DNA from 2 places in the Rhizobium sp. ZK1 genome. Region 2 is predicted to be linked to the other one. Evidence: predicted binding sites of a transcription regulator. Region 2 holds the regulator's gene; the other holds the start of a gene.
What was found. Region 2 encodes LexA, which represses DNA repair genes until DNA is damaged. Its sites were predicted from a motif close to TGTTCNNNNTGTGTTCNG; they were not measured.

Region 1: dnaE (DNA polymerase III subunit alpha) is a predicted target of LexA. The motif match lies at 10,298-10,315, and genes of this name have one in related genera.

The regions. Positions count from the first base shown of each region.
Region 1 is NZ_CP180586.1:1,179,070-1,195,451, reverse strand. Features, by position in the region: gene ACK9YZ_RS06065 (GNAT family N-acetyltransferase) at 1-59, opposite strand, end outside; gene ACK9YZ_RS06060 (DNA polymerase IV) at 136-1,425, shown strand; gene ACK9YZ_RS06055 (GNAT family N-acetyltransferase) at 1,426-3,156, opposite strand; gene ACK9YZ_RS06050 (L,D-transpeptidase family protein) at 3,310-4,560, shown strand; gene ACK9YZ_RS06045 (winged helix-turn-helix transcriptional regulator) at 4,564-4,995, opposite strand; gene ACK9YZ_RS06040 (MFS transporter) at 5,138-6,538, shown strand; gene dnaE (DNA polymerase III subunit alpha) at 6,578-10,063, opposite strand; partial or broken gene ACK9YZ_RS06030 (DUF5680 domain-containing protein) at 10,376-10,835, shown strand; gene ACK9YZ_RS06025 (ABC transporter ATP-binding protein) at 10,839-11,522, opposite strand; gene ACK9YZ_RS06020 (lipoprotein-releasing ABC transporter permease subunit) at 11,579-12,883, opposite strand; gene proS (proline--tRNA ligase) at 12,900-14,222, opposite strand; gene ACK9YZ_RS06010 (hypothetical protein) at 14,221-14,499, shown strand; gene ACK9YZ_RS06005 (DUF1467 family protein) at 14,812-15,087, opposite strand; gene mce (methylmalonyl-CoA epimerase) at 15,305-15,709, opposite strand; gene ACK9YZ_RS05995 (ribonuclease J) at 15,713-16,382, opposite strand, start outside.
Region 2 is NZ_CP180586.1:1,493,645-1,510,026, forward strand. Features, by position in the region: gene bamA (outer membrane protein assembly factor BamA) at 1-800, shown strand, start outside; gene lpxD (UDP-3-O-(3-hydroxymyristoyl)glucosamine N-acyltransferase) at 851-1,912, shown strand; gene fabZ (3-hydroxyacyl-ACP dehydratase FabZ) at 1,905-2,372, shown strand; gene lpxA (acyl-ACP--UDP-N-acetylglucosamine O-acyltransferase) at 2,369-3,187, shown strand; gene ACK9YZ_RS07780 (LpxI family protein) at 3,191-4,072, shown strand; gene lpxB (lipid-A-disaccharide synthase) at 4,069-5,238, shown strand; gene gltA (citrate synthase) at 5,272-6,561, opposite strand; gene ACK9YZ_RS07795 (ComEC/Rec2 family competence protein) at 6,853-9,276, shown strand; gene lexA (transcriptional repressor LexA) at 9,257-9,979, opposite strand; gene ACK9YZ_RS07805 (VOC family protein) at 10,176-11,063, shown strand; gene kdsA (3-deoxy-8-phosphooctulonate synthase) at 11,060-11,905, shown strand; gene eno (phosphopyruvate hydratase) at 12,046-13,320, shown strand; gene ACK9YZ_RS07820 (FtsB family cell division protein) at 13,465-13,785, shown strand; gene pdhA (pyruvate dehydrogenase (acetyl-transferring) E1 component subunit alpha) at 13,932-14,978, shown strand; gene ACK9YZ_RS07830 (pyruvate dehydrogenase complex E1 component subunit beta) at 14,994-16,382, shown strand, end outside.

The DNA of each region.
Region 1 (16,382 bases), 310 kb from region 2:
GTCTCGAAGTCACCCCAGTATTCGGCGGTGACAGGCTCGAAACGAAGATCGATATCCACGGCCAAGCTCTCCTCCCTCTCTTGAGACTCGAAAGCTTAGGGCGTAATGTTGCAATGTTCAACCTTTGTTCTCACCATGACGCCAGCACCTGACAAGACACCCGGCTTCTGTCGCGACTGCCTTGCCGGGCAGAAGGGTGAGGCGCGCCGTTGCCATGCCTGCGGCAGCCCCCGCCTCGTGCGCCACAAAGAGCTCTATGACCTGACGCTCGCGCATATCGATTGCGACGCTTTTTATGCCGCCGTGGAGAAACGCGACAATCCGGAGCTCGCCGACAAGCCCGTGATCATCGGCGGCGGCAAGCGTGGCGTCGTCTCTACTGCCTGTTATATTGCCCGCATCCATGGCGTCCGCTCGGCCATGCCGATGTTCAAGGCGCTGGAGGCCTGCCCGCAGGCGATTGTCATTCGTCCCGACATGGAGAAATATGTAAAGGTGGGCAGGCAGGTTCGCGCGCTGATGCAGGAGTTGACGCCGTTGGTGCAGCCGCTCTCTATCGACGAGGCCTTCCTGGAACTCGGCGGCACCGAGCGGCTGCATCACGATCCGCCGGCCCGAACGCTGGCGAAGTTCGCCCGTCGCATCGAGAAGGAAATCGGCATCACCGTTTCGGTCGGACTTTCCTATTGTAAGTTCCTCGCCAAAGTCGCCTCCGATCTACAGAAGCCGCGCGGCTTTTCCGTCATCGGGCGCGAGGAAGCGGTCGAGTTCCTGGCGCCTCGCCCGGTGACGACCATCTGGGGTGTCGGCAAGGCTTTTGCCGCGACGCTCGAAGCAGACGGCATCCGCACGATCGGCCAGTTGCAGGGGATGGAGGAGAACGACCTGATGCGCCGTTACGGCAGCATCGGCCAGCGGCTGTCGCGCCTGTCACGCGGTATCGACGACCGCGAGGTGCATATCAACGATGCCGCAAAGAGCGTTTCGGCCGAAACCACCTTCTTCGACGATATCGCGCGTTATGACGATCTGGTGCCGATCCTGCGCAATCTCTCGGAAAAGGTCTCCTGGCGGCTGAAGAAGAACGGCATCGCCGGCCACACGGTTGTACTGAAGATGAAGACGGCCGATTTCAAATCCCGCACCCGCAACCGCCGCCTCGAAGACCCGACACAGCTTGCCGACAAGATCTTCCGCACCGGGATCGAGCTTCTGGAGAAGGAAGCCGACGGCACGAAATTCCGCCTGATCGGCATCGGCGTTACCGATCTCGGCGATGCCGGCCGCGCCGATCCGCCCGATCTGATCGACCAGCAATCCGGCCGGCGTGCGGCGGCGGAAGCTGCCATGGACAAGCTGCGCGACAAGTTCGGCAAAGGCACGGTCGAAACCGGCTACACATTCGGCGGCAAGGGCTACCGATAGCTACGCCGGCACGGTCTCCATCTCCTGAAGCGCTGCGTCCCGGTTCTTTATTGCCTGAGCATAGCCCGGATCGATCGCGATCGCGCGGTCGTAGCTCTCCATCGCCTCGTCATGGCGCCCCAGCCGCCGCAGCACATTGCCGCGATTGTTGAAGGCAATGGCATGGCCAGCATCCAGCGCGATGGCCCGGTCGTAGCTTCCAAGCGCTTCTTCGAAATTCGAAAGACGCGCAAGAATATTGCCGCGATTGCAATAGGCCGAAGCGGAGACCGGTTTCACCTCGATCGCCTTGTCGACACAGTCCTTGGCCTCGCCGAGATCGCCTTTCTGTAGCAGCAGCAGCGCCAGGTGCTGCAGAGCATCGAAATGCCCAGGCACGATCGCGATCACATCGCGGTAGCCCGCTTCCGCCGCGACGAGATCGCCGGCCCGGTGCCGTTCGGCAGCCGCGCTGAAATGGGCAGCGGGATCGCTCACCAGCCTCGGCCGCTGCGTTGCTTCTATTTTCGCCAGCAGTGAGGTTGCGGGCGCATGTGCATCGTCGGCGACAAGAATCTGCCGGCAGCAGAGTTCTGCCGACTCCGGGTTTCCACTTCTGAAAAAATGCACCGCCTGATGCATGGCGATATCCAGCGAGCGCGGGTCGAGGCGATCGCCAATATTGCGGCCGGAGAGCGTGGAGACCTGCAGCTTCTCAACGATATGGTGTTCGGAGCCAAAAAAATCCTTGTAGCCGTAATTACCCGTGCCGAGGTCATAGGTTCGGTAGCCATTCTCGATGCCCCAACGCATATTGTAACAATGGAGCATGAAGCCGGGGCTGATCGAGCGGCGGAAAGTCAGGTCGCGGCTTCCGAGGAAGCACATCATCGATTTGCGATGGGGATCCAGGAAGCTGATGAAGGTGCAGACCGGCCTGTCCTGATGCCAGAGGATCGGCATGAAGACCGAACCGTCCTCTATGCAGGCCGGCAGCATGTGACGGCTGTTGTCGAGGATGAACTTGCCGTAGCGCGGCTGACGCTCACCCCATTGGACGTTCCACATCTGGTAGAAGATTTCGAGATCGCGCTCCATTGTCTCTGGTGTCACATGAGTGATGCGCAGCTCATTTTCCGGCGCGACGAGATCGCGCAGCGCCTTTCGCGCATTGCGCCGCGTCTTGGCACCGATGCGCTCATCCAGGAAGGTTTCGAAGACCTCGCCGAGCGGGACGTAGACATAGACGTCATGGTCGATGTTTTCGCCATCAGCCGTGATATGCGGCCGGCGCGGGACCTTCCTCCTTGAGAATTCCGAGGCAGAAAAGCCCGCCAGAAACGCCTTCATTCTCGCCTCAGACATATAGACATCATCAAGATCGAGATGTTTCCAGTTGAAGCTCTGCAGGCAATCGGCGAAAACGCCGAGCACCGCCTCCGCGTCCTCAGGATGCGTCAGAAGGCCGTTATAGCCGGCATAGGGCGTGCCGCCGAGGCGCACGATATTGCCAAGGCCCTGGCCTTCCTCGAAATCGACGTGGAGCTGAATGGGAAGGAAAGCTACATAGCGGTCATCCGCCTGCCGCCGCTTGGCGGCAAGAACGAACCATAATGACCGCCGCTGCAGCCATTGCGCCATCCAGTGCCAGGAAAGGAAATAGTGCCCTTCCGGGTCGGCGGCGTATACCTCGTTCCAGTTATCCTTCAGGGCATGCAGATCATCGAACGCAGAAACAATATCGACATGCATTTCCAAGTCTCCCCCAAGACTTCCCTTGTTTTAGATTTGCATAAAATTGAATACCCCACAATCTCGTGATCGAAACGCGATGGCGTATTCAAGCCTTCGTTAAACTTCGCATGCTTAACTCGCGTGGTTTTTGTGCATGTGGTGTATTGCGTCATGTCTGTGCGTGTAGGTGTCCTTATCGGGTTGCTGTCGGCGACCGCCCTTGTCGATCCCGCTTTTGCAGCCGATGCGCGCACGCTGCAGATATTCGTTTCCAAGGACAGGCAGTCGCTGACCGTCTATGACGGCGCGGAGGTCGTGGCGACCTCCAGGATCTCGAGCGGCAAGGACGGGCATACGACGCCGAGCGGCATCTTCTCCGTCATCGAGAAGCAGAGGTACCACGAATCCAACATCTATTCGAACGCGCCGATGCCCTTCATGCAGCGGCTTACATGGTCCGGGATCGCGCTGCATGAGTCCAATTCCGTGCCGCGTTACCCGGCCTCGCATGGCTGCGTGCGCATGCCCGACGCCTTTGCGAAATCGCTCTACAAGATGACCGAGATGGGCGTACCCGTCATCATCACAGACAATGAGCTGACGCCCGAGCCGATCGACCATCCAACACTGTTCCATCCCGACCGGCCCGAGCCGTCACCGCTGCTTTCCGACGTCGAGCTTCGCCCTGCCATCGGCGATGCGAAGACGCAGGTGCAGGTCGCCATGAACGAGACGACGGCTGCCCTGCCGATGCCGATGATCCAACTGCAGGCGCCCTCTGCGGATACCACGCCGATCAGTATGCTGATTACGCGCCGGACGCTGCGTGAAAACGTTATCGACATCCAGACCCTCCTGAACAAACTCGGCTTTGCTGCCGGCGAGCCTGACGGGCTGGCCGGTCCTGCGACCGTTCAGGCCATCAATGCCTTCAAGGCGTTGCGACCAACCGAATTTGCCCGTGACAAGGGCTTGGTCACAGATACTCTCCTGAGGGAAGTTTACGCTGCGGCAGGCAAGGGCGAACCGCCGAATGGCGTCATCATGGTGCGGCAGGATTTCAAGCCGCTCTTCGAGGCGCCGATCACCATTGCCGATCCGGGACTTGCGCTTGGTACACACTTCTTCTCGCTGCATGCAGTGGATGAGGCGGCCGGTACGGCCGATTGGCTGGGCGTTACGCTGGAAAACAATCTCTCTCGCGAAACGGTGAAGCGGCTCGGTATCGCCAATCAGGAAAGCTCCATCATCAGCGGCCGTCCTATCGCGAGAGCGCTCAGCCGCATCTCGATGTCAGAAGAGACCCGTCACCGGATCGACGCACTGATTTCGCCCGGCTCGACACTCACAATCACAGATACCGGCCTCGGTTCGGAAACCGGCGAGGGCACGGAATTCATCACAATCACGCGCGAGAGCTGAGACCTACCAGAGCTTCTCACTGGCGCGTTCGTCGTAACTTCGGCGGGCGGAGATGATTTTCGCCTGGTTCGTCTCGGTCCAGACGACGAGCGCCTTGATGGTCTCATGCAGCGTACAGCCGAGTTCCGTCAGAGCGTAATCGACCCTTGGCGGCACCACTGGATAGACTGTCCGCTCGATCAGCCCGTCGCGCTCGAGCTGGCGCAAGGTCGTCGTCAGCATGCGCTGGCTGATGCCATCGATGCTCTTGCGCAATTCGGTAAAGCGCAGAGTGCGCTTTTCAAGCAATGCGATAACCAGCAGCGACCATTTGTCGGCGATGCGATCTAAAATCTGACGCACTTCGCATTCCTCCCGCGCATCCCACTGGAGGATGTCGTAATCGCGCTCGGTGCTGCAGCAGTCACTCGGTGAGTTTGAAGTGCCTTCTTCCATGGGTTCGAACCATGCCCTATGTCTCTCTTGGTTACAATAGGGAACTGAGGATCAATATGTAACCATTCTCGCTCGTCCCTGCTTCACGGACAAGGAAATCATGATGTCTACAAGTCCTCCACTTACGGCGGAGAGCGGAAGAATGAGCCGCAGTGCTGCCGGCATGCTCGTCGTTCTCTGCGGCGCGATCTTCCTCGAAGGCGTCGATGCGGCCATGCTCAATATCGCCCTACCCTCGATTCGAGCCGAACTTGGTCTTTCCACCACCACGCTGAGCGGCGTTGTTTCGGCCTATGTGCTTGCCTATGCCGGCCTGATGCTGCTCGGCGGGCGCGTCGCCGACATGTATGGCAAGCGCAAGGTCTTCCTGATGGCGCTGACCGTGTTCCTGCTCTTCTCCGGCCTCGGCGGCTTTGCGACCGAAGGCTGGATGCTGCTGACGGCACGCTTCGTGACGGGAGCAGCGGCCGCCTTCATGACGCCGGCCGGCCTTGCTCTCATCAATGGAAGCTTTCCCGAAGGACCACAGCGCAACAGGGCCGTGCTGATTTATGCCGGCACGGCATCGGCCGGATTCTCGCTAGGGCTCGTCATCGGCGGGCTATTGTCGGCCGTCGGTTGGCGATGGGTGTTCTTCGCTCCGGTCATCTTCTCTGCCATCCTGCTTCTTGTCGGCATGAAGCTGATCGTGGAGAAGAAGGAAGAAGTCGCCGCCCCGCGCCAGAAATTCGACATCGCCGGCGCGGTGACGCTGACTGGCGCCATGTTGCTTGCCGCCTATACACTGACTCGGCTGGAACACGCGACCAACGACCTGAATTGGACGATTGCGGCAGCCGGCGCAAGCGCGCTGCTCTGGCTCGCTTTCATCCTCATCGAACGCAATTCGCGTGCGCCGCTCATCCGTCTCGGGATTTTCCGGTCGTCGACGCTGGTGCAATCGAACCTCGGAGCGATGCTCTTCACCGGCGCCTTCTTCGGCTTCCAGTTCATCGTCTCACTCTATCTGCAGGAACTGTTGGGCTGGTCCTCGTTCGAAACCAGCCTTGCCCTGATCGTCATCGGCATGGACGCCATTCTAGCTCCATTGCTGACGCCTCTGCTCGTCGAGCGTTTCGGCAATGGACGCGTGGTGCTTGGCGGCTTTGCACTCGCTGTTGCGGGCTACGCGCTCTTTCTCGGCATGGGGCTCGACTGGACCTATGCGGCCATGCTGCCATCGACGATCCTTCTCGGCCTTGCCTTCTCCCTCGGCTATGGCCCACTGACGATCATCGCGACTGAAGGTATTGCCGAAAACGAACAGGGCCTGGCGAGCGGGCTCGTGAACACCTCGTTCCAGTTCGGCGCAGCACTCGGCCTCTCGGCCGTCAGTGCTGTCGGCACACTTTCTCTCGGCGATGGTGACGGTCCGTCCGAGCGGCTGGAGGCTCTGCGGACCGCTTTGCTGGTGCCGGTCGCAGCCACGCTGATCGGCATGGCCCTCATGGGCTTCGGCAGAGGCCGCTGTGCCGATGCATCCTGCCGATTGCAGGCCGGCTGAAAGCAAAGGCAACCGGCGCAGTGCCGGTCGCTTTCCCGTTCAGACGAGTTCGACGTCGACGACGCCAGGGGCAGCCCGCAAGGCCGCGGCGATCTCCGGCGTGATGCGATACTTGTCCTGCAACACCACCTCGACCTCACGCTTGCCCTCTTCCTTGATGACGATGAAGGAGACGAGGCCGTCGCCCTTGGCGTTCAGATGTGCTGCGACAGCGCGCAGCGGGCCGGAGTCGCGGACATAGACGCGCAGCGCCTTCTGCATCTGCAACGACTTTTCTTCCAGCGACTGGATGGTCTGCAGCCGCAGGCTGACACCTTCCGGCCGTTCCTCGCCGATCGCGGTGATGACGAAGGACTTTCCGGGCTCCAATATGTCACGATACTGGTTCAGCATTTCGGAGAAGAGCACGGCTTCGAACTGGCCGGAGGAATCCGAAAAGACGATGATACCCATCTTGTTGCCAGTACGCGTCTTGCGCTCCTGCTTGGAAATCACCGTACCCGCCAGTCGCCCGTTCGCAGCGCCCTGCTTCACCGCCGTCGAGAAGTCCGCGAAGGTCTGGACGCGCATCTTCTGGAGGATGTTGTTGTAGCTGTCGAGCGGGTGAGCGGTCAGGTAGAAGCCCAGCACCTGGAATTCCTTGAGCAGCCGCTCCGAGGCAAGCCAGGGCGAGAATGGCGGCAGGGCGATCTTTTCCGGACCTGAGGACAGCGCACCGCCGAAGATATCCGACTGGCCGCTCAGCTTGTTTTCCTGGGCGCGCTGTGCATAGCCGAGCACGCGGTCGAGACCAGCCGAAAGCTGGGCGCGATCCAGGTTGAAGCAATCAAAGGCGCCGGCATAGATCAGGCTTTCCAGCACGCGGCGGTTTACCTGGCGTGGATCGATGCGCAGGCAGAAATCCTCGATGCTGGCGAAGGGCTTATCGCCGCGCATTTCGACGATGTGATCGACGGCGGATTCACCGACCCCCTTGAGAGCCGCAAGTGCGTAGTAGATACGGTTGTCACCGGTCTCGAACTGACGGAAGGAGGTCTGGACGGAGGGCGCGATGACCTCGATACCAAGGCGCTTGGCATCCTGACGGAAGTCGTTGACCTTTTCGGTGTTCGACATATCGAGCGTCATCGACGCTGCCAGGAACTCGACCGGATAATGCGCCTTCATATAGGCCGTCTGATAGGAGACGATGGCGTAGGCGGCAGCATGCGACTTGTTGAAGCCATAGTTTGCGAACTTTGCCAAGAGTTCGAAGATGTTGTCGGCCTGCGGCTTCGACACGCCGTTCTTGACTGCACCGTCGACGAAGCGTTCGCGCTGCTGGTCCATTTCGGCCTTGATCTTCTTACCCATGGCGCGGCGCAGAAGATCGGCTTCGCCGAGCGAATAGCCCGACAGGACCTGGGCGATCTGCATCACCTGTTCCTGGTAAACGATAACGCCCTGCGTTTCCTTGAGAAGATGGTCGATCGTTGGGTGGATCGATTCCAGCTCTTCGTCACCGTGCTTGCGGGCATTATAGGTCGGAATATTCTCCATCGGGCCGGGACGGTAGAGCGCCACGAGCGCGATGATGTCTTCGATGCAGTCCGGCTTCATGCCGATCAGCGCCTTGCGCATGCCCGCACTTTCAACCTGGAACACGCCAACCGTCTCGCCGCGCGAGAGCATCTCATAGGTCTTCTTGTCGTCGAGCGGGATCTTGGCGAGGTCGACCTCGATGCCGCGCTTCCTGCAGAAGTCGACGGCGACCTTGAGCACCGTCAGCGTCTTCAGGCCAAGGAAGTCGAACTTCACCAGGCCCGCCTGCTCCACCCACTTCATGTTGAACTGGGTGACCGGCATGTCGGAGCGCGGATCGCGATACATCGGCACGAGCTTCGACAGCGGGCGGTCGCCGATCACGATCCCGGCGGCGTGGGTCGAGGCGTGGCGATAGAGGCCTTCGATCTTCTGGGCGATATCCAAGAGCCGCGCGACGACCGGCTCTTTGGCCGCCTCTTCCTGCAGCTTCGGCTCTTCCTCGATCGCCTTGGACAGAGGCGTCGGGTTTGCTGGGTTGTTCGGCACGAGTTTGCAGATCTTGTCGACCTGGCCATAGGGCATTTCCAGCACGCGGCCGACGTCGCGCAATGCGGCGCGCGCCTGCAGCGAACCGAAAGTGATAATCTGCGCCACCTGCTCGCGGCCGTATTTCTTCTGCACGTAACGGATCACCTCTTCACGGCGATCCTGGCAGAAGTCGATGTCGAAATCCGGCATCGAGACGCGCTCCGGATTGAGGAAGCGTTCGAAAAGCAGCGAGAAGCGCAGCGGATCCACGTCGGTAATCGTCAGTGCGTAGGCGACCAATGAGCCCGCACCCGAGCCGCGGCCCGGGCCGACCGGGATGTCATGCTGCTTGGCCCATTTGATGAAGTCCGCAACGATCAGGAAGTAGCCGGGGAACTTCATGCGCTCGATAACGCTGAGCTCGAATTCCAGCCGCTCGCGATAATCCTTCTCCTCGTAGCCGGCCGACATGCCGAGCGTGGCCAGACGCATGTCGAGCCCCTCCTCCGCCTGCCGGCGAAGTTCTAGCGACTCTGCGCGCTCGGCCTCTTCGGGATCGTCTGTCGCGCCGGTGAAGCGCGGCAGGATCGGCTTGCGGGTCTTCAGAACGAAGGAGCAGCGCCGGGCGATCTCAACGGTATTATCAAGCGCCTCAGGCAGGTCGGCGAAGAGCTTTTCCATCTCCGCGCGGCTTTTCAGATAGTGATCCGGGGAGAGACGGAAACGGCTGTCGTCGGACACGATGGCGTTATGGGCGACCGCCATCAGCGCATCGTGGGCGTCATAATCGTCGCGCGTCGGGAAGAAGGCTTCATTGGTCGCGACCAGCGGCAGGTCGTGCTTATAGGCAAGGCCGACAATTTTCTGTTCGTGCCGCTTGTCATAAGCGCCGTGCCGCTGCAGTTCGACATAGAGCCGATCCCCGAAGATGCGCTTCAGCGTCAGCAGCCGGGTCTCCGCCGCAGCGGCGTGGCCGTCCTTGAGCGGCATGTCGATCGGCCCGGTCGAGGCACCCGTCAGCGCTATCAGGCCCTCCGTGCCGATCTCATCAAGCCACGAGGCGCGGACATGAATTGTCGAGTTGCCCTCGCCACCGAGATAGGCGCGGCTGACGAGATCGACCAGCCGTTCGTAGCCTGCATCGGTGGCGGACAGAAGCACGATGGAAGGCAGCTTGACCAGCGCCTGCTGGCCTCCCCGCTTCTCGGTTTCGAGACCGTCTTCCATATCGATCGACACCTGGCAGCCGATGATCGGCTGCAGCCCGTCATCCATCGCTTTCTGGGAGAACTCCAGTGCAACGAAAAGATTGTTGGTATCAGTGATGGCAATCGCCGGCTGGCTGTCGCCCGCTGCCTTGTAGAGGATCTTTTTGAGAGGCAATGCGCCTTCGAGCAGCGAATAGGCAGAGTGAACCCTCAGATGAACGAAGCCCGGCTTGCCGCCGATCGCACCCTGTTCCGCATCCGCCATAACATGCCCTTCCAACTGCCTCATTGAAGAATGCGCATTGTCGGCATTGAAGGCGATTCTGTCCAGAAAAAGTCCCGCCGCGGGATCGCATGGCTGCCATGCGATCCCCTGAATTCTTACATTGCCATGACGATCAACGAGAAGCTGGCAATGAACATTGCGATGGAGGTGAATGCTGCGATATCACGGATCATGTCAGTCATCTGGCTCTCCTTTGCTCTTATGTTTTTACTTTGTTCCATATATGTTCTATTGTCAACAGGGTTACCCCCCACTTCCGCGGGACATGGTTAACATCGGAGCAGAGGGACTATGGACGTTTTGGAACTCAATAGCTTCATTGTCGAAGCCAAATCGCAGACATATGTCGCCGGCGCGAAGTCGCAGCCATCCTACCGGATCGGTGCCCACGACATCGGTTATAAGGGCGGCATCTGGCGCTATCTCGACAGCTATTTCGGCGGCACGGATTTTGCCGGTCAGGAAGTTGTGTGGCTGGAGGAAAAGCCGGTCTGGGCGATGAACTATTTCGGGCGGATCATCGAGCCCGGGATCATCGACGGGACTGTCGCAGGCACCATCATTAGCGCGGCGCTGTCACAGCTCTACAAGCAGGGGCGCTTCATCGGCGGCATGATCTTCGATCATTCGCTGGGGCGCTATGTCGATACGAGAAGGCGACTGCACACATTTTCGCGGTCACGAATTCATTCTCGTGGATGGCCAAAAGGCCTATGAGCTCGACTATCGCGGCGGGCTGATTATTCCCTGATAATCAGAAATCCACGACCTTGCCGTCGGAGATCGTTACGCGCCGGTCCATGCGCCGGGCAAGCTCGTGGTTGTGGGTGGCGATCAGCGCGGCAAGGCCGGACTGGCGCACCAGGGCCTCCAGAGCGTCGAAGACATAGCTGGCGGTCTCCGGGTCGAGATTGCCGGTCGGCTCGTCGGCCAAAAGCAGTCTAGGCGCATTGGCGACGGCGCGGGCAATCGCCACACGCTGCTGCTCGCCGCCGGAAAGCTCGCCCGGGCGATGCGTACCGCGGTGGCCGATGCGCATATAATCCAGAAGCATCTTTGCCCGCTCGCTCGCTTCCTTCCATGAGAGGCCGGCGATGAGCTGCGGCATCATGATGTTCTCCTGCGCCGAGAATTCCGGCAGCAGGTGATGGAACTGATAAACAAAGCCGATCTCACCGCGACGGATGGCCGTGCGCTTGTCATCGGAAAGGCCGTTACAGGGGCGACCGTTGACCGATACCTCGCCGCCGTCAGGATGCTCCAGCAGCCCTGCGATATGCAGCAGCGTCGACTTGCCGGTGCCTGACGGCGCCACCAGCGCCACCATTTCACCACTCGACAGGGTGAAATCGGCGCCCTTGAGGATAGTCAGCAGCGTTTCGCCCTGGCCATAGTGGCGCTCGACGCCCGAAAGCTTGAGAACGACATTGCGTTTCATGAATGCGGCATTCCTTGGATTTGGCCTTGGATCATGCATGACCTTGGATCTCGGCCTTATTCGTAACGAAGGGCCTGGACGGGGTCGAGGCGGGAGGCGCGCCAGGCCGGGAAGATCGTCGCGATGAAGGAAAGCGTCAGCGCCATGGCGACGACGGAAATCGTCTCGCTCACATCCATTTCCGCCGGAAGCTGACTGAGGAAGTAGAGCTGCGGATCGAAAAGCACCGTGCCAGAGACCCATGAGAAGAACTGGCGGATGGACTCGATGTTGATGCAGACGAACACGCCGAGCAGCACGCCGGCGATCGTGCCGACAATGCCGATCGCAGCCCCCGTCATGAAGAAGATGCGCATGATGGCGCCGGAGCTTGCGCCCATTGTGCGCAGAATGGCGATGTCGCTTCCCTTGTCTTTCACCAGCATGATGAGGCCGGAGATGATGTTGAGTGCGGCGACGAGCACGATCAGCGTCAGGATCATGAACATCACGTTGCGCTCGACCTGCAGGGCGGAGAAGAAGGTCTGGTTGCGCTGGCGCCAGTCGGTGATGGCAATCTGCCGGCCGGCGGCCTGCTCGACCTTGGGTCTCAGATCGTCGATGTCGTCAGGGTTGTCGACGAAGAGCTCGATCGACTGCACCAGCCCGTCGGCATTGAAATAGAGCTGCGATTCCTCGAGCGGCATGTAGATGATCGAGGCATCGTATTCCGACATGCCAATCTCGAAGAGGCCGGAAATCTTGTAGGATTTGATGCGCGGGTTGACGCCCATCGGCGTCACATCACCTTCCGGTGATGTCAGCGTAATCAGGTCGCCCGCCCTGAGTCCCAGCTGATCGGCCATGCGGCTTCCAACCAGAACGCCGTCGCCCGCGGCAAAACCCACCATATCACCGGACTTGATGTTATCGGAGACCGTCTTGAGCTTGGTCAGGTCCTCGGCCCGTGTGCCGCGCACGAGCGCGCCGGTGCTGCCGCCCGTCTGCGAAGAGGCCAGCACCTGACCTTCCACCAATGGCAGCGCCATCTTGATACCGGGCACCGCCTCGAATTTCTTCACGAGATCGGCATAGTCGGTGAACGGACCATCGACCGGCTGGATGATCATGTGGCCGTTGATGCCAAGGATGCGGGAGACGAGTTCCGTCCGGAACCCGTTCATGACAGCCATGACGATGATGAGCGTCGCAACGCCCAGCATGATGCCGACGAAGGAGAAGCCGGCGATGACCGAGATGAACGCCTCCTTGCGGCGGGCGCGCAGATAGCGCCACGCCACCAGGCGTTCGAATGTGGAGAATGGCTTGCCAGCCGGACCCAAGCCGGATTTGGAACTCCGGTCCACTGCTGCCTCTGCCATTTCGCCTCCGTCTTTCTTAAGCCACGAACCTGTTGATCGCCGCCTCGATGGTCATCGTTTCGCGGGCACCGGTCTTGCGGTCCTTCACTTCCACTTCGCCGTTCGCGACCGCGCGCGGACCGGCAATGATCTGGTACGGTACGCCGATCAGATCGGCAGTCGCAAACTTGGTACCCGCGCGGTCGTCCGTGTCGTCATAGAGCACGTCCTTGCCCGCCTTGGTCAGCGCCGCGTAGATCAGCTCGCAGGTGCCGTCGCAGGCCTCGTCGCCGGCCTTCATGTTGATGACCACGACATCGAAGGGTGCGACCGACTCCGGCCAGATGATTCCGTTCTCATCATGCGATGCTTCGATGATGGCGGGAACAAGGCGCGTCGGGCCGATACCGTAGGAACCCATGTGAACGAAGTGTTCCTTGCCATCGGGACCTTGCACCTTCGCGCCCATCGGCTCGGAATACTTCGTACCGAAGTAGAAAATATGGCCGACCTCGATGCCGCGCGCAGAAAGACGCTCGCCTTCCGGAATGGCGTTGAAGGCCGCCTCGTCGTGCATTTCCGAGGTCGCGGCATAAAGCGACGTCCATTTGTCGAAAATCCCCTTCAGGCCCTCGACACTGTCGAAATCCGTGTTTTCCGCGGGGATATCGAAATTGACGAAATCCTTGTGGCAGAAAACCTCGGACTCGCCCGTATCGGCAAGGATAATGAATTCGTGGCTGAGATTGCCGCCAATCGGTCCGGTATCGGCGCGCATCGGAATGGCGCGCAGGCCGAGACGATCGAAGGTGCGCAGATAGGCGGTGAACATCTTGTTATAGGAATGCTCTGCCCCTTCGCGCGTCAAATCGAAGGAATAGGCGTCCTTCATCATGAATTCGCGCGAGCGCATGGTGCCGAAACGCGGACGGATCTCGTCACGGAATTTCAGCTGAATGTGATAGAGATTGAGCGGCAGGTCCTTGTAGGACTTGACCGAAGAACGGAAGATATCCGTGATCATTTCTTCGTTGGTCGGGCCGTAGAGCATCGGACGGTCCTGGCGGTCCTTGATGCGCAGCATCTCCTTGCCGTAGGCGTCATAGCGGCCGCTCTCCTGCCAGAGTTCGGCCGACTGTAGCGTCGGCATCGAAAGCTCGATGGCGCCCGCCCGGTTCTGCTCTTCGCGGATGATATTGTTGACCTTGTCCAGCACCTTCTTGCCCAGCGGCAGCCAGGAATAGATGCCCTGCGACTGCTGGCGGATCATGCCGGCGCGCAGCATCAGCCGGTGGGAGACGATTTCCGCCTCCTTGGGATTTTCCTTGAGGATGGGTATGAAGAAGCGGGACAGACGCATGGCGGATTCCGGTACAGTTGAGACGCCGCTTACCCAAGCGGAATCGACGGTCTTTGATAAAGATGGGAGCGTTCATAACCGCTTCGCGACAGGAAAGAAACCCGCGACCGACGCGAGCACCCTCCCGCAGACGCATGTTAGCGCCCATAAATTCAGCAGGCGCGAAAAAGCGCGTATTTATAAGGACTTGAAGGCAAATCTTGTCAACAGAAAAATTTTGCGTGAGTGTAGCAAAAATGCAAAAAAAGCTGATGACAAAGCACAATCTTTGGGCTAGTTTTAGCTCACAAAACAGGCAAGAAGGTTAAATTCTTGCCGAATTCGCGGTCAAGTCTTGGGAGGATCAGATCTTAGGCGCGCTTGTCGCTGCCCCGGTAACGGTTAAGGATCACGCGATACTTAAAACAAGGCTTTTAGCCTTGTTTTTTTTTGCTTTTTCGGCTCCCGACTGCCCCGAAAATCGAGCCATCCTACGTTAGGTGAGCCCGCTTTCCGTTACGCAAGCTCTTTGCCTCACTTGCGTGACGTGCATATGACAGTTTTTCGCGGTTGCGTTTACATTTGCTCAAAGTTTGAGCAAAAGACATCCCTAATAGAAGCTGGGCCCTATTTGTGGAAGTGCGCCGAAGCCGAAACCGAAATAAGTCGAGCAGACGTACCAGATGCCGTAAATGGCGCCGGAGACGAGTGTCGTCAGAGAGAAGACGAAAAGCGGACGAAAGCGCGTCGGCGCGCTTGGAACCGTGCCAAGCACGATGTCATTGTCCTCCGCCTGCGTGCGCAGGCCGATCGGCAGGACAGCAAAAAGCGTGATCCACCAGATGATGAAGTAGACCGCGAATCCCTGGAGGAAGGCCTGAAACATGTTGGTTCCCGTCGATATGCGCCTTACAGCTTCAGGTTTTCCGAAAATCGGAATCGATTTTCGGAAAACCTGAAGCGTTAATTCAAAGAGGTAGAGCGTCCCTGATGCGCCCGAATGGATGCACGGCGCTCTAGCACTTCGTTGTGCGTGCTTATAAGCGGGAATGCTGGCCAATTCAAAGGCTGTGGATAATTTGGGTCACTCTGCCGCAGCGCGGTCAGACCTGCTCCAGCTCAATGAGCGTCCCGAAGAAATCCTTCGGATGAAGGAAAAGCACCGGCTTGCCATGAGCACCGATCTTTGGCTCGCCGTTGCCAAGCACTCTCGCCCCTGACGCCGTAAGCCGGTCTCGGGCGGTGAGGATATCCTCGACCTCGTAGCAGATGTGGTGCATGCCACCCGCGGGGTTCTTCTCGAGGAAGGCTGCAATCGGCGAGGCGTTACCGAGCGGCTCCAGCAACTCCACCTTGGTATTCGGCAGCTCTACGAAGACGACCGTGACACCATGCTCCGGCAGCGCCTGCGGCTCGGAAACCACGGCGCCCAGCGTGTCACGATAGCTTGCGGTCGCAGCAGCAAGATCGGGCACGGCGATGGCGATATGGTTCACCCGGCCGAGCATCGTTCAGACCCTGGTGATGAAAACGGTGACGACGGGCTTCTTGCCCCAGATGTGATTGGCGGCAGCGCGCACGGCACGGCGCACAGCCTCCTGTACCATGTCGATATCCTTCCGGCGGGCGCGTGGAATGCTCTCAAACGCACCGATCGCGGCGTCGAACAACGCATCTTCCATATCCTCGCCCTCGTCATCATAGGCCGGCAAGCCGATCGCGACGAGATCGGGCTCCCCGATGATGTCGTAACGGCCGTCGAGCACGATGCTCACGGCGACATGGCCGACATAGGCAAGCTTCTTGCGCTCGCCGATACCCATCTCATCAAAGTCACCGATCAGCGACCCATCCTTGTAGATTCGGCCATGCGGCGCTTCGTCGATCACCTCGGCCGGCCCCGGCGCGAGCCGCAGCACGTCGCCGTTGCGCACACGCGGGACTGTCGCGATACCGGATTGTTCGGCGAGCTCCTTGTGGGCCGTCAGATGCGTCGCCTCGCCATGCACGGGCACGACGATCTTCGGCCGTGTCCATTCGTACATCTTCTGCAGCTCGTTGCGGCGCGGATGGCCAGAGACATGCACCAGCGCCTCTGTATCAGTGATGATGTGAACGCCCTGCTCCACAAGGCCGTTCTTGATGTCCTGGATTGCCTTCTCGTTACCGGGGATGGCACGC
Region 2 (16,382 bases):
ACGATTACGAAGAAACCAGCGGTGTTCTGCGCGTAACGGCCCCGATCACCGAAGATCTGGCGACGACGTTCCGCTATAACTACAAGCAGATGAAGTACGATTCCAGCGGAAGCAGTCTGGACGATTTGTCCGCGACCTATCAAAATCTGGTCAACGACAGCCCGTGGACGCGGTCTTCCATATCGCAGACGCTGACCTACAATACGCTGGATGACACCGTCCTGCCGCGTGAAGGTATCTACGCTACTGCGACACAGGAAATCGCTGGCCTCGGCGGCGACTCGCAGTATTATAAGATCTACGGTAAGGCTCGTTACTACCATCTGCTTGCTGACGACGCCGATATCATCGGTTCGCTCTCGGCTTCGGCTGGTTATGTTGTCGGCTTCGGCGATCACCTGAACGTCTTCGACCAGTTCACATTGACCAATTCCGATATTCGCGGCTTCGAAAACAAGGGTATCGGCCCGCGCATCACCAACCCGGACGATCCGCTCGGTGGTACCACCTACTTCACCGCTTCTGCCGAAGCAACGTTCCCGATGCCGGGCTTCCCGCGCGACTTCAACCTGCGCGGCGCAGTCTTCGCAGACGCCGGCACGCTGTTCGGCAATGATGTCGAACTCCTTGGTTCGGATACTGCACAGGGTACGGACGCGCAGTTGCGTGCTTCGGTCGGTCTCGGCCTGATCTGGCAGTCGCCTTTCGGCGCGCTCCGCGTCGACTATGCGATCCCGGTCGTAAAGGAAGACTTCGACAAGACCCAGCGCTTCAAGTTTGGCATTAACAACCAATTCTGATATCGGCAGTCCGGAACTGTAAATTTCAATTCCGTTCTGGAGTTTTGCCGATGGAGCAAAATACTTTTTTTCCGCCCCATGAAGGCGTGCGGCTCTTTGAGTTGGCGCAATTTCTTGGGGCGGAACTTGGCAATTCCGCTCATGGCGATGTCATCATCCGTTCTGTCTCGCCGATAGCGAGAGCGCAGGCGGGGGATATCTGTTATATCCTCTCTCGCCGTAACCGCGACGAGCTTCTGAGTTGCGAGGCTTCGGCCGTGATTTGTGATAAGGCCTTGGCTGAGCTGGTGCCGCCGCATATCCCTGTGGTGATTTCCTCCAATCCACATGCTGCCTTCGCGATGGCTGGCGGGTTTCTCTATCCTGCAGCTCTCAAGCCAGTGACGTTTTCGTCCGGCGAGACGGAGATTGCGCCGAGCGCCATCGTCGATCCGACCGCCAGGCTTGAGAAGGGCGTGATTGTCGAGCCGATGGCAATCATCGGCCCCGGCGCGGAGATCGGCGAGGGCACGCGCATCGGAGCTCAGTCGATCATCGGTCCCCACGTCAAGATCGGCCGCAACGGTTCGATCGGAACGGGCGTGAGCATTCTCTGCGCGCTCATCGGCAACGGCGTCATCATCCATAACGGCGTCCGTATGGGCCAGGATGGATTCGGTTATGCGCCGGGTCCACGTGGCATGATCAAGATCGTGCAGATCGGTCGCGTCATCATCCAGGACAATGTCGAGATCGGCGCCAATACGACGATCGATCGCGGCGCCATGGACGATACCGTCATCGGCGAAGGAACCAAGATCGACAATCAGGTCCAGGTCGGTCACAACGTCCGCATCGGGCGCCATTGCGCCATCGTTTCGCAGGTCGGTCTTGCCGGCAGTACGATCGTCGGTGACGGCGTGCAGATCGGTGGACAGGTCGGCCTCAAGGGGCATATCACCATAGGCGATGGCGTACAGATCGCCGCAAAGAGCGGTGTGATGACCGATCTTGCTGCGGGCGGCCGCTATGGCGGAATACCTGCACGTCCTCTAAATGACTATCTGAAAGACGTTGCCCAGCTCATGGCAAAATCCGGAGCGCGCGGAAAAAAGGGAGGCAAGAATGACTGAGGAAACTGCCGCCACGCTCTCTTCGGCGGATATCATGGAAATCATGAAGCTGCTGCCGCATCGCTATCCGTTTCTGATGGTCGACAAGATCGTCGATATCGATGGTGACAACGCCGCCGTGGGCATTAAGAATGTGACGGTCAACGAGCCGCATTTTACCGGCCACTTCCCTGATGCGCCGATTATGCCAGGCGTTCTGCTGGTCGAAGGCATGGCGCAGACTGCGGGCGCGATCTGCGCCAAGAAAGAGGGCCAGACCGGCAACCTCGTCTATTTCATGACGATCGACAATGCCCGCTTCCGCAAGCCGGTCGTGCCGGGCGATCGCGTTGAATTTCACGTGCAGAAAATAAAGCAACGCGGCAATATCTGGAAATTCCATTGCGACGCAAAGGTCGACGGCGCGCTCGTCGCCGAGGCCGATATCGGCGCGATGATCGTACGTAAGGACAACGCATGAGCATGATCGCCGCAAGCGCCAGAATTCATCCGATGGCCGTAGTCGAGGACGGTGCCACGGTCGGTGAAGGCGTGGTGGTCGGCCCGTTTTGTCATGTTGGCCCCAAGGTCACGCTTCAAGACAATGTCGAACTGATCAGTCACGTGGTTGTTCTCGGCCTGACGACCGTCGGCGCCGGTACGCGTATATTTCCTTCGGCCGTTATTGGTGGCGACTCGCAAAGCGCCCGTCACAGCGCTGTCGACACGTCGCTGATCATCGGTCGCAATTGCACGATTCGCGAAGGCGTTACGATGAACACCGGTACCGTCGAGCATGGCGGTTCGACTGTCATTGGTGACAACTGCCTTTTCCTTGCCTATTCGCATGTCGCCCATGATTGCCGGGTCGGCAACCATGTCATCATGTCGAACAATGTCATGCTGGCTGGCCATGTCTCTGTTGGCGATCACGCGATCATCAGCGGCGGCGCGGCAGTGCATCAGTTCACCCGAGTTGGTAAATATGCCTTTGTCGGTGGTCTCTCGGCCGTCAGCTACGATGTCATTCCCTACGGCATGCTGAACGGCAATCCCGGCATTCTGAGCGGTCTAAACGTCGTCGGCATGACGCGCGCCGGCATTGATCGTGCTGTCATTCATACGGTTCGCCGCGCCTATAAGGCGATCTTTGAGGGTGCCGGTTCGATCCGCGAGAATGCTGCCCAGCTTCGCGACGAATATGCCGATTGCGAGCAGGTGATCGAGATCCTCGATTTCATCGCCGCCGAGAGCGATCGCGCGCTGTCTTCGCCAAGCCGGGGGCAGAAGGGCTGATCTGTGGCTTCCGCTGGCGACACTGCTGAAGGCCGGCTGGCGATCATTGCCGGCGGCGGCCTTCTGCCGTCCTATGTCGCCGAGGCTGCGCGTTCGGCTGGCGAAAATCCTGTTATCGTCATTCTGAAGGATGAGGGCGACCGTCGCTGGGATGGTTTCGACCACGCCACGATCGGTATCGGTGATTTCGCTGCCCTGGATGGGCTCTTAAAAAAATATCGCATCGGCCGTGTCGTCATGTCGGGCAGCGTGCGTCGCCGGCCGGAGTGGCGTGAGGTGCGGCCGACGCTGCGCATCCTGACCAAGGTGCCCGCCGCCATTCGCACGCTGCTTTCTGGTGGCGACGATACTGTTCTGCAGATGGTGATCAAGCTGATAGAAGGGCGAGGCCTGCGCGTCGTTGGCGCCCATGAGATTGCACCGGACCTGCTTGCGACTGCAGGTCCGCTGGGCGTGGTTTCGCCCAATGAAGAGGATCGTCGTGATATAACGCGCGCAGGCAAGGCGGCGGAGGTGCTCGGCGGTCTGGATATCGGGCAGGGTGCGGTTTCGATCGGCGGACGCGTCGTTGCTGTCGAGGGCGTCGAGGGTACGGACGGCATGCTTGACCGTGTGGCGACCCTGAGAGCAGCGGGCCGTATTTCATCACGCCGGCGCGGCGTGCTGGTCAAGCTTTGCAAGCCACAGCAGGATATCCGCGCCGATTTGCCGGCGATTGGTGTGTCCACCGTGCTCAATGCCAAAGCTGCCGGACTTGCGGGAGTGGCTATCGAAGCCGGCCGATCGTTGGTGCTTGATCGCGACGCGCTCATCAAGGCGGCAGACGAGAACGGTCTTTTTGTCTGCGGTATAGACAAGGGCTTGCCGGGATGGGGGCTTGCATGAGTGACAGGCCGTTGAAAATTGCTGTCGTAGCCGGCGAAGTATCCGGCGATCTGCTTGGCGCCGATCTCGTTGCAGGGCTGCGGAAGATCCATTCCGGCCCCATCGAACTCGTCGGCGTCGGCGGTGAGGGGCTGCAGGCCGAAGGATTGAAATCTCTCTTTGATTTCTCCGAGCTCTCCGTCATGGGTATCACGCAGGTCCTGGCCAAGCTGCCGACGCTGTTTTCCCGCATTCGGCAAACGGCAGCGGCGATCATTGCGGCAAAGCCCGATATCCTGCTAATCATTGACAGCCCGGATTTCACCCACCGTGTCGCCAAGCGTGTGCGCACAGCGCTGCCTGATCTGCCTGTCGTCAATTATGTCTGTCCCAGTGTCTGGGCCTGGAAGGAATATCGTGCCCAGCGCATGCTCGCCTATGTCGACCATGTGCTGGCTGTACTTCCTTTCGAACCGGCGGTGATGCAGCGTCTCAACGGGCCGGCTACCACCTATGTGGGCCATCGTCTGGTTGCCGACGCGGCGCTTCTGGAGACCAGGCGTCTGCGCGCTGGCCGGCAACCCGGCGCCGGTGCGATCCTGCTTCTTCCCGGCTCGCGTTCCTCCGAGATCAAGAAGCTCCTGCCTTATTTCGAGGCCGCCGCCAATGATCTCGTCGCCCGCAATGGACCGATGCGCTTCATCCTGCCGACCGTGGCGCACAGGGAAGCGTTTGTGCGGGAAGTGACGGCGGGATGGGCGGTGAAGCCGGAAATCGTTGTGGGCGCCGAAGCGAAATGGAAGGCCTTCGCCGAAGCCGATGCCGCCATGGCGGCGTCCGGGACCGTAATCCTGGAACTGGCGCTCGCCAATGTCCCCGTCGTTTCCGCTTACAAGGTCGATTGGATCATGCGCATGCTGACATCAGGCATCAAGACCTGGACTGGCGCTCTGCCCAATCTGATCGCAGACTATGCGGTCGTACCGGAATATCTGAACGACATCGTTCGTGGTGCAAGCCTCGCACGCTGGATGGAAAGGTTGTCGGCCGACACCTATCAGCTCAAGGCGATGAAGGAAGGTTACGAGCTGATCTGGCAGCGTATGCAGACGGAAAGTCCCCCGGGGGAGCACGCGGCGAAGATATTGCTCGATGTTCTCGCCAACAAAAAACCCGGTCATTCCTGACCGGGTTTTCTTTTCTTGTCTCGAAGTCAGCGCTTAGCGCTTGGAAACCGGCACGTAATCGCGCTTCGGCTCGCCAATATAGAGCTGGCGCGGACGGCCGATGCGCTGTTCCGGATCTTCGATCATTTCGTTCCATTGTGCGATCCAGCCGACGGTACGGGCGAGAGCGAAGAGCACGGTGAACATCGTGGTGGGGAAGCCCAGAGCCTTCAGAGTGATGCCTGAATAGAAGTCGATGTTCGGATAGAGCTTCTTCTCGATGAAATAGGAGTCGGTCAGAGCGATACGCTCCAGTTCCATCGCGACTTCGAGAAGCGGATCGTCCTTGATGCCGAGTTCGCCGAGAACTTCATGCGTCGTCTTCTGCATGATCTTGGCACGCGGATCGTAGTTCTTGTAGACGCGATGACCGAAGCCCATCAGGCGGAACGGGTCGTTCTTGTCCTTGGCGCGGGCGATATATTCGGGAATACGGTCAACCGTGCCGATCTCCGTCAGCATGTTGAGGGCTGCTTCGTTGGCGCCACCGTGAGCGGGACCCCAGAGGCAGGCGATGCCGGCTGCGATGCAGGCGAACGGGTTCGCGCCGGAAGAACCGGCGAGGCGGACCGTCGAGGTCGAGGCGTTCTGCTCGTGATCGGCATGCAGAATGAAGATGCGGTCCATGGCGCGCGAAAGCACCGGGTTGACCACATATTCTTCGCAGGGAACGGCAAAGCACATGCGCAGGAAATTCGACGCGTAATCGAGGTCGTTCTTCGGGTAAACGAAGGGCTGGCCGATATGGTACTTGTAGGCCATGGCAGCGAGCGTCGGCATCTTGGCGATCATGCGCAGGCTGGCGACCATGCGCTGGTGCGGATCGGTGATGTCGGTGGAGTCGTGATAGAAGGCCGAAAGCGCGCCGACGCAGCCGCACATGACGGCCATCGGGTGGGCGTCGCGTCGGAAGCCGGTGAAGAAGCGGCTCATCTGCTCGTGCACCATCGTGTGGTGCGTGACGCGATAGTCGAAGTCTTTCTTCTGAGCGGCGGTCGGCAGTTCGCCGTAGAGCAGCAGGTAGCAGACTTCCAGGAAGTCGCCGTGCTCGGCAAGCTGCTCGATCGGGTAACCGCGATGCAGCAGAACACCTTCGTCGCCGTCGATATAAGTGATCTTCGATTCACAGGATGCGGTCGACGTAAACCCGGGATCGTAGGTGAAGGAGGCCGTATTTTTATAAAGTGCACCGATATCGATGACGTCAGGTCCGACCGTGCCTTTTCGGACGGCGAGGTCGACTGATTTGTCACCGATTTTGATTGTTGCGCTTTGATCCGTCATGCTGATCCTCCGGAGTGGCGGTGGCGCCGCAAAAGCGCCATAAGAGTTAAGCGTCCTAAGCGATAGCTATATGATCGCGAAGCTAATGCCAAGTTACCGTGATGCCATTTTGTGCATCGCGGCATCATCTTTTAGGCAGTGCAGCGATGAGCCCCATGCATATCAGAACACCATGATTTGACTGGATTTTTCGTTCGCGTGAATTTTCCTCGTATTTCAATCGATTATTGTTTGCGCGTTTTGAACACAGGTTGCATTCTGCCGATATCCGGGGGGCGGGTCCAAGCGATTATGACGGGGTTCGAGACAAGAGAACGGCAGGCGCAATCCGTTGATGCCAAGATGGATTTTGCCGATGTCGCACCGCGCGCCATTGTGACGCAACCGGTAAGGACGCAAGCTGCTGTTCCGCTGCAGCGGCGGCTGATTGGCATTGCGAAACAACACGCCGAATCGTCTATTCGCATGGCCGGGGAAGAGGCTGGCCACGGTCGCCTCATTCTCTTCTCGCCGGTCTTTCTCGGTGCGGGTGCCGCGACCTGGTTTCTGGCAGTTTCGGATTTTCCGGTCGTCTCGCTTGGTCTCTGCCTGTTTGTCCTCCTCCTTGCCGTTGCGCTCTGCGGATATGGCCGGACGCAATTGCGGGCGACGCTGCTTGCTCTGCTTCTCTTTGCCGGTGGAATGCTTTCGGCACAGGTCGAAACATGGCGGGCGCGGACCTTGATCCTGGATTCCGCCGTAACGACAACGGTGACCGGCCGCATCGAGCGTCGCGAAGGCGATGGAAGAGGGCGCTGGCGCTATATTCTTGCTGTTACCGGAACGGATGCTCCTGAGATCAAGCGTCCACCCAAGCGCATTTCCGTCCTGGTCCGGGGCGCCACGCAGCCCTTTGAGCTTGGTGACGTCATCGAGGGCAGGGCACGTCTCACGCCTCCGGCGGGACCGGCACTTCCCCACCTCAACGATTTTGCTTTCAGCGCCTATTTCGATGGCATTGGTGCCAACGGCTTTTTCTATGGTGCGCCGAAAAAGGCTGCGTCGCAGCCGCAGCAGGCGGGCTCGTTCGGTGAGGCGACCCTGGAATGGCTCTATCGGCTCAGGAGCGGCATCGGCGATCGAATCCGCTCCGTCCTGCCGGGTGATACCGGCGCCTTTGCTGCTTCACTTGTCACCGATGAGAGACGGGCGATCTCGGATGAAACGACCGAGGCGCTACGGCAATCCGGCCTTGCCCACATCATCGCGATCTCCGGTCTCAATATGGCGCTCTCCGCCGGCATCTTCTTTGTCGGCCTGCGGGTCATCCTCAGTCTTTTTCCCGCCATTGCCCAGGCATGGCCGACCAAGAAAATCGCGGCGGCCGGCGCGCTCGCTGCGGTGACGGCTTATTATCTGATCTCGGGTTTTGCCGTCTCCGCCGAACGCGCTTTCATCATGATGGCGATCATGCTGGTTGCCGTCTTCTTTGACCGGCCGTCGATCAGCCTTAGAAACGTGGCGCTGTCCGCGCTCCTAATCCTCGCAGTCTCGCCATCGGAGGTGCTGGGGCCGAGTTTCCAGATGTCCTTTGCCGCAACGCTTGCCCTGGTCGCCGGTTACGACCTCTGGAAAGTGCGTCCGATGCGGGAGAATGCCTTTGCCAAGCTGCCGATCCTCAAACCTGTCCTCATGATTGGCAGCTTCTTCGGCGGCATTTTCCTGACGTCGCTCATCGGCGGTTTCTCGACCGCGCTGTTTTCGATCGAGCATTTTCACCGGCTGACTGCCTACGGCCTGCCGGCAAATCTCGCGGCCATGCCTGTCATTTCCTTCATCGTCATGCCTGCCGGGATGCTGGCGATGCTGCTGATGCCTTTTGGCCTCGATGGCCCGATGTGGCAGGTCGCAGGCTTCGGGCTCGATCTGGTGATAAAAATCGCAAAGACGGTATCGAGCTGGGGCGGCAATATCGATGTGGGCCGTTTGCCCGGCTGGTACTTCCCGACAGCCGTCTTCGGGTTTCTGCTGCTAACCTTGCTCAGAACCAGACTGCGGCACGCCGGAACAGCAATCGTTGCGGTTTCCACGCTTGCCGTCGCGTTGCTTCCGGTCGAGGCGATGCCCGACATCACCATCGCCGAAGATGGCGGCCTGGTTGCTGTTGTCGATGGAGAGGCGATAGCTTCGAATCGCGAAAAGCCTCCTGCCTTCATCTTCGAACAATGGCAGCGGGCGCTTGCCATGGAAGAGCATCGAAAGCCGTTCATGCTCCAGGCTGTCAATGTCCCCGCTGCGCCTGAAGGCAAACGGCTGCAGCTGTCACGGGATCAGCAGGACGAAGCCAGAGCAGCAATGAGACATGCCGCAGCAAGCTCGCCATCGCGCTTCTCCTGCCAGAAGGGCGCCTGGTGCACTACCTTGCTCGGGAATGGAAAGAAACTGACGATCATCGACAATGCAGCCTATCTCGGGCCGGCCTGCGATACGGCCGATATCGTCGTTACCCCTGTCCGTTTGCCGTTTGACCATTGTCGCTCCGGCGCATTGCTCTTTACTGGCGAGACACTACGCAGAACAGGCTCCGTCGAACTTCGTTTTACCGATAAGGGAACTGAGATCACAACTGCATTCGACACGTTGCGACGGCCCTGGATGCGCCACCGTGCCTATGACTGGCGCAGCGACAGTTTCGCAGACGCCAGTACGTCACCGGTCAGTGATAGCGGCGAATGAGGCCGACGAGCTTGCCCTGGACCTTGACGCGATCCGGCGGGAAGATGCGCGTCTCATAAGCGGGGTTTGCTGCTTCGAGTGCAATCGATGCACCCTTGCGGCGAAAACGCTTGAGCGTCGCTTCCTCCTCGTCGACGAGTGCCACGACAATATCACCGGGATTGGCGGTGCTGCCGTTGCGGATGATGACCGTGTCGCCATCGAAGATGCCGGCTTCGATCATCGAGTCGCCACGAACCTCGAGCGCATAATGCTCACCCGAGCCCAGCATGTCGGCGGGAACATTGATGTCGTGCGTATTGTTCTGGATTGCCGAGATCGGCACGCCGGCGGCGATGCGCCCCATGACCGGCACAGAAATCGAATTGCCGTTGTCGGCAGCAGGTGCAGGCTTTGCCGGAGCGGGAGCCAACGGCTGAGGCTTTCCGAGGCTGCCCTCGATGACGCTCGGCGAAAAGCCGCGCCGAGGCTGCAGGCTTGGGCTGTAGGCTTCCGGCAACTTGATGACTTCGAGCGCGCGTGCCCGGTTCGGAAGCCGGCGAATGAAGCCGCGTTCCTCGAGCGCCGTGATCAGCCGGTGAATACCGGATTTCGAGGCCAGATCCAGCGCATCCTTCATCTCATCGAAAGACGGCGGAACGCCTGACTCCTTCATCCTTTCGTGAATGAAAAGAAGGAGTTCCTGTTGTTTGCGCGTGAGCATGGCGTCTAACCCCAGTCTTGAAACAAATCCAGAACGGACACTATATGTTCCATATGTGTTCCGCAAGTGGCTAAATTTTCGTAAAACTTCTGTTCATTCTGCTGAGAATTTTATTTTTATCTGCGGAAAGCCTGCCCGGCCTTGCTTCGTAGCGCCTGCTGAAGCACATCATCCTGGTGATGCTGGAGAGTAGCTGATGACCCAGGATATGCTTCCGATCGATCATCTCGTTTTGCCGGTTACCGATATCGAGCTTGCCCGCGAAAGGCTGGGCAAGCTCGGTTTCACCGTCGCGCCCGATGCCCGCCATCCCTTCGGCACTGAAAATGCCTGTGTTTTCTTTACCGATAAAACCTACCTTGAGCCATTGGGTGTCGCGAGTGTGGAGGAGAGCGAGGAGACGGCGCGTGAGGGCAATGTGTTCACTGCCCGCAATCAGGCTTTCCGTTTCCGCTGCGGCAGCGAGGGACTGTCCGCCATCGCCTTTGTGACAGCGGATGCGAAGCACGAACACGCTCGATTCGTGAAGAGTGGCATCAGTGCAGGTTCTGTGCTGCAGTTCGAACGTTCCGTGAAAATGCCTGACGGTGCAGAAAGTGTTGCCGGCTTCCGGCTCGCTTTCGCTGGTGACCTCCGGGCACCGGATTTTTTTCTCTTCGCTGTCGAGCGCATCAACCCGCTTCCGGCCGACCGCAGCGCGCTGGAGATCCATGCCAATGGCGTGACAGGCATTGCCGAGATCGCGCTCGCGGCGCCCGAGCCGACAGCTTTCGGCGAGTTCGTTCGCGCGGCGGCAAAAGCCGCTTCTGCGGATGTCACGAGTTTCGGGCTGGAGGTGCCGACCGGAAACGCAAAGATCAGCCTGATGACCCCAGAGGGGCTGGAGGCCTATTTCGATCTGGCGACGCCGGATAGCGATCGCGGCCTGCGCGGCCGGGCGATCCTCTTTGCGGTTGCTGATCTGGCCGTGACAGAAGCGCATTTGGCTGCTAACGGGGTGACCTATACACGCAAGGCCAACCGTATTCTTGTGAAGCCCGCGCCCGGTCAGGGCACGCTCTTCGCCTTCGAGGAAACACCATGAGCTCCAATACCAATGCAGAGGTCCGGATCGGCGAGGGCGCTGGCCAGGTTCTGTTTTCCAATTCTGCCAAGCTTTCGCTCATCGCTGGTCCGTGCCAGATGGAAAGCCGCGAGCATGCCTTCATGGTCGGCGGCACGCTGAAGGAGCTGTGCGACAAGCTCGGTATCGGCCTCGTCTACAAGACCTCCTATGACAAGGCAAACCGCACCTCGATTTCCGCCAAGCGCGGTATCGGCCTCGAAAAGGCGATGGAGGTTTTCGACGACCTCAAGAAAGAATTCGGCTTTCCTGTCCTGACGGATGTTCATACGGCAGAACAATGCGCCATTGTCGCTGAAACCGTCGACGTGCTGCAGATCCCGGCCTTCCTCTGCCGCCAGACGGATCTTCTCGTTGCCGCCGCCAAGACCGGCCGCGTCGTCAACGTCAAGAAAGGCCAGTTCCTCGCGCCCTGGGACATGAAGAATGTCCTCGGCAAGCTGAATGCCAGCGGCAATCCGAATATATTGCTTTGCGAGCGCGGTGTTTCCTTCGGCTACAACACGCTGGTCTCCGACATGCGTTCCCTGCCGATCATGGCGGCGATGGGCGCTCCTGTTATCTTCGACGCCACGCATTCCGTCGCCCAGCCGGGCGGGCAGGGCGATTCCTCCGGCGGCCAGCGCGAATTCGTTGAAACGCTGGCGCGTGCTGCCGTAGCCGCCGGCGTTGCGGGTGTCTTCATCGAAACCCATGAGGATCCGGACAATGCCCCTTCCGACGGCCCGAACATGGTCTATCTTAAGGATATGCCGCGGCTTCTGGAAAAGCTGCTCGCCTTTGATGCGATTGCCAAGGGCTGACAGTCAAAAGCCTGACATGATCGTGTTATAGCGACGATCAGACAGGCAGGCCGGAGGTGTCGCAAAGCGCCATTGTAATTTGCGTACCTTCGATTAAGACGGTTTCAAACGATTTATCCACCCACGAGCAGGAAAAAACCATGACTGCAATTACCGATATCATCGCCCGCGAGATTCTCGATAGCCGTGGTAACCCCACCGTCGAAGTCGATGTCTATCTCGAAGACGGCAGCATGGGCCGTGCAGCTGTTCCCTCGGGTGCTTCGACCGGCGCGCATGAAGCTGTCGAAGTGCGCGATGGCGGCAAGCGCTATCTCGGCAAGGGTGTCGAAAAGGCCGTCGAGGCCGCCAACACGGAAATCTTTGACGCGATCGGCGGCATCGACGCCGAAAACCAGATCCAGATCGACAAGATCATGATCGAACTCGACGGCACGCCGAACAAGTCGCGTCTCGGCGCCAACGCCATCCTCGGCGTTTCGCTCGCCGTCGCCAAGGCTGCCGCAGAGGCTTCCGGCCTGCCGCTCTACCGTTACGTTGGCGGCGCTGCCGCAAACCTGCTGCCGGTTCCGATGATGAACATCATCAACGGCGGCGCACATGCCGACAACCCGATCGATTTCCAGGAATTCATGATCCTACCGGTTGGCGCAGATTCGATCCGTGAAGCTGTTCGCATGGGCTCGGAAGTCTTCCATACGCTGCGTAAGGAACTCGCCGCCCAGGGACACAATACCAATGTCGGCGACGAAGGCGGTTTTGCCCCGGGTCTGAAGAGCGCTCCGGAAGCCCTCGACTTCATCATGAAGTCGGTCGAGAAAGCCGGCTACAAGCCGGGCGAGGACATCTACCTCGGCCTCGATTGCGCCTCGACGGAATTCTTCAAGGATGGCAAGTATGTGATGGAAGGTGAAGGCCGCACGCTCGAGCCGGGCGCCATGGCTGAATACCTTGCCGAACTCGCTGCCAAGTATCCGATCATCTCCATCGAAGACGGCATGGCCGAAGACGACTGGGAAGGCTGGAAGACGCTGACCGATCTCGCCGGCAAGAAGTGCCAGCTCGTCGGCGACGACCTTTTCGTCACCAATTCGGCTCGCCTGCGCGACGGTATCCGCATGGGTGTCGCCAACTCCATTCTCGTCAAGGTCAACCAGATCGGCTCGCTGACGGAAACGCTCGACGCCGTCAATACCGCGCACAAGGCAGCCTACACCGCCGTCATGTCGCACCGTTCGGGTGAGACGGAAGACTCCACGATCGCCGATCTTGCGGTTGCCACCAACTGCGGTCAGATCAAGACCGGTTCGCTGTCGCGCTCGGATCGCCTTGCCAAGTACAATCAGCTCATCCGCATCGAAGAAGGTCTCGGCCCGCAGGCTGAGTATGCCGGTCGTTCCATCATTCGTGGCTAATACGGCTTTATAAATCAGGCATTTGGAACCCGCGCTTCGGCGCGGGTTTTTTGTTGCGCTTGCCTGGGAGGGGCTCAGAGTCAACGAACGGTTAATCTCTGCGCGTTAAATTGAAACGATTGGTAATGCGTAGAGCATGCGTATATGTGGACAAAGCATCACAAGAAGAGAAAGACCGGTCGCTTCGTCATTCCGGCCATGACGGTCGCCTTTCTCTCCTATTTCGGCTATCATTGCATCCATGGCGATTATGGTCTGCGTGCGACGGAGGCGTTCGAGCGCCAGCGTCTCGCGCGCGAGAGGGAATTGGCGGTGCTTAAGGCCGAGCGCGAGCATCTAGAGGCGCAGGTAGCGCTCCTCAGCGACGGCTCGCTGGACAGGGATATGCTCGACGAAAAGGCGCGGTATCAGCTCAACATGTCGCGCGCGGACGAGATTGTCATTTACAATCATTACCGCAATTAACCGAATTTAGGTTAATTGCATTTTCTTGTTTTTTATCAATAATTTACCGGCGAATATGAGCCATGCAATTATGGCATTGCTGTGGTCATTTTTCTTCCCTATGGTACGCGCCACCTGAGAACCGATAAACCCATAGGGAGGGTTGAATGGCGTTGCGCAAAACCGCGACCGTTTCCAGCCGCAAAACCAGTGCGAAATCCGCAGCCAAGGCATCGAATGGCGGTCCCATCGCCGATTTCGATCGCGATGAGGAGCTGAAGGCCTATCGCGAGATGCTGCTCATCCGCCGTTTCGAGGAAAAGGCGGGCCAGCTTTACGGCATGGGCTTCATCGGTGGTTTCTGTCACCTTTACATCGGCCAGGAAGCTGTCGTCGTCGGCATGCAGATGGCGCAGAAGGAAGGCGATCAGGTCATCACGGCCTATCGCGACCATGGTCATATGCTGGCTACCGGTATGGAAGCCCGCGGCGTCATGGCTGAACTGACCGGCCGTCGCAGCGGTTATTCACGCGGTAAAGGCGGCTCCATGCACATGTTCTCCAAGGAGAAGCATTTCTACGGCGGTCACGGCATCGTCGGTGCGCAGGTGTCGCTCGGCACCGGTCTCGCCTTCGCCAACAAGTACCGCGGCAACAATTCGGTTGCTGTTGCCTATTTCGGCGATGGAGCTGCCAACCAGGGTCAGGTCTACGAGAGCTTCAACATGGCTGCTCTCTGGAAGCTGCCGATCATCTATATCGTCGAAAATAACCGTTACGCCATGGGCACCTCGACAGCCCGCGCGACGGCGCAGTCGAACTATTCGCTCCGCGGTTCCGGCTTCGGCATTCCCGGCATGCAGGTCGACGGGATGGACGTTCGCGCCGTCAAGGCTGCTGCCGATGAGGCGCTCGAACACTGCCGCTCCGGCAAGGGGCCGATCATACTGGAAATGCTGACCTATCGCTATCGTGGTCACTCCATGTCTGACCCGGCGAAATACCGCACCAAGGAAGAAGTGCAGAAGATGCGCTCCGAGCAGGACCCGATCGAGCAGGTTCGCCTGCGCGTGATGGAAAAGGGCTGGGCGACCGAGGACGATCTGAAGGCGATCGACAAGGAAGTCCGCGATATCGTCGCCGACAGTGCCGATTTTGCGCAGGCTGATCCGGAGCCGGATGCATCCGAGCTTTACACCGACATTCTGCTCTAATCGGGGAGGGAACCCATGCCTATCGATATCCTCATGCCCGCCCTTTCTCCGACGATGGAAGAAGGCACGCTGTCCAAGTGGCTCAAGAACGAAGGTGACAAGGTCACGTCCGGCGACGTGATTGCCGAAATCGAAACCGACAAGGCGACGATGGAAGTCGAAGCCGTCGATGAAGGCGTCATCGGCAAGCTGCTGGTTCCGGCCGGCACTGAAAACGTCAAGGTAAACGCCAAGATCGCGGTCCTGCTGCAGGAAGGCGAATCGGCCGACGCGATCTCCGCCGCTCCTGCCGCCGCTCAGCCGGCTCCGGTCGCTGCCCCGCAGGTTGCCCAGGAAGAGAAGCCGACGAATACCGGGTCGGCTGCTGCCCCTGTTCCGGCCGAGCCCAAGGCTTTCGTGCCGAACGACCCGGAAATTCCGGCTGGTACCGAAATGGTGTCGATGACGGTGCGCGAAGCGCTGCGCGACGCCATGGCCGAAGAAATGCGCGCTGACGACAGCGTCTTCGTCATGGGCGAGGAAGTTGCCGAATACCAGGGTGCCTACAAAGTCACCCAGGGCCTTCTGCAGGAATTCGGCGCTCGCCGCGTCATCGACACGCCGATCACCGAACACGGCTTTGCCGGCGTCGGCGTCGGTGCCGCCATGGCCGGCCTGAAGCCGATCGTCGAGTTCATGACCTTCAACTTCGCCATGCAGGCGATCGACCAGATCATCAACTCGGCTGCCAAAACGCTCTACATGTCCGGTGGCCAGATGGGCGCTCCGATCGTCTTCCGCGGCCCGAACGGTGCTGCTGCTCGCGTCGGCGCCCAGCACAGCCAGGATTATGCAGCCTGGTACAGCGCGATCCCCGGCCTGAAGGTCGTCATGCCCTACACGGCATCCGATGCCAAGGGGCTGCTGAAGGCCGCGATCCGCGATCCGAACCCGGTCGTCTTCCTCGAAAACGAAATTCTCTACGGCCAGCATTTCGATGTGCCGAAGCTCGATAATTTCGTTCTGCCGATCGGCAAGGCCCGCATCCACCGTCCGGGCAAGGATGCCACCGTCGTCTCCTTCGGCATCGGCATGACCTATGCGACGAAGGCGGTTGCTGAGCTCGAAAAGATCGGCATCGATGTCGAACTGATCGACCTGCGCACCCTTCGTCCGATGGATCTTCCGACCGTCATCGAATCCGTGAAGAAGACCGGCCGTCTGGTCACCGTCGAAGAAGGCTATCCGCAGAACTCCGTCGGCACCGAAATCGCCACCCGCGTGATGCAGCAGGCTTTCGATTACCTCGATGCGCCGATCCTGACGATTGCCGGCAAGGACGTTCCGATGCCTTACGCCGCCAACCTCGAGAAGCTCGCGCTTCCGAATGTCGGCGAAGTGGTCGATGCGGTGAAAGCCGTTTGC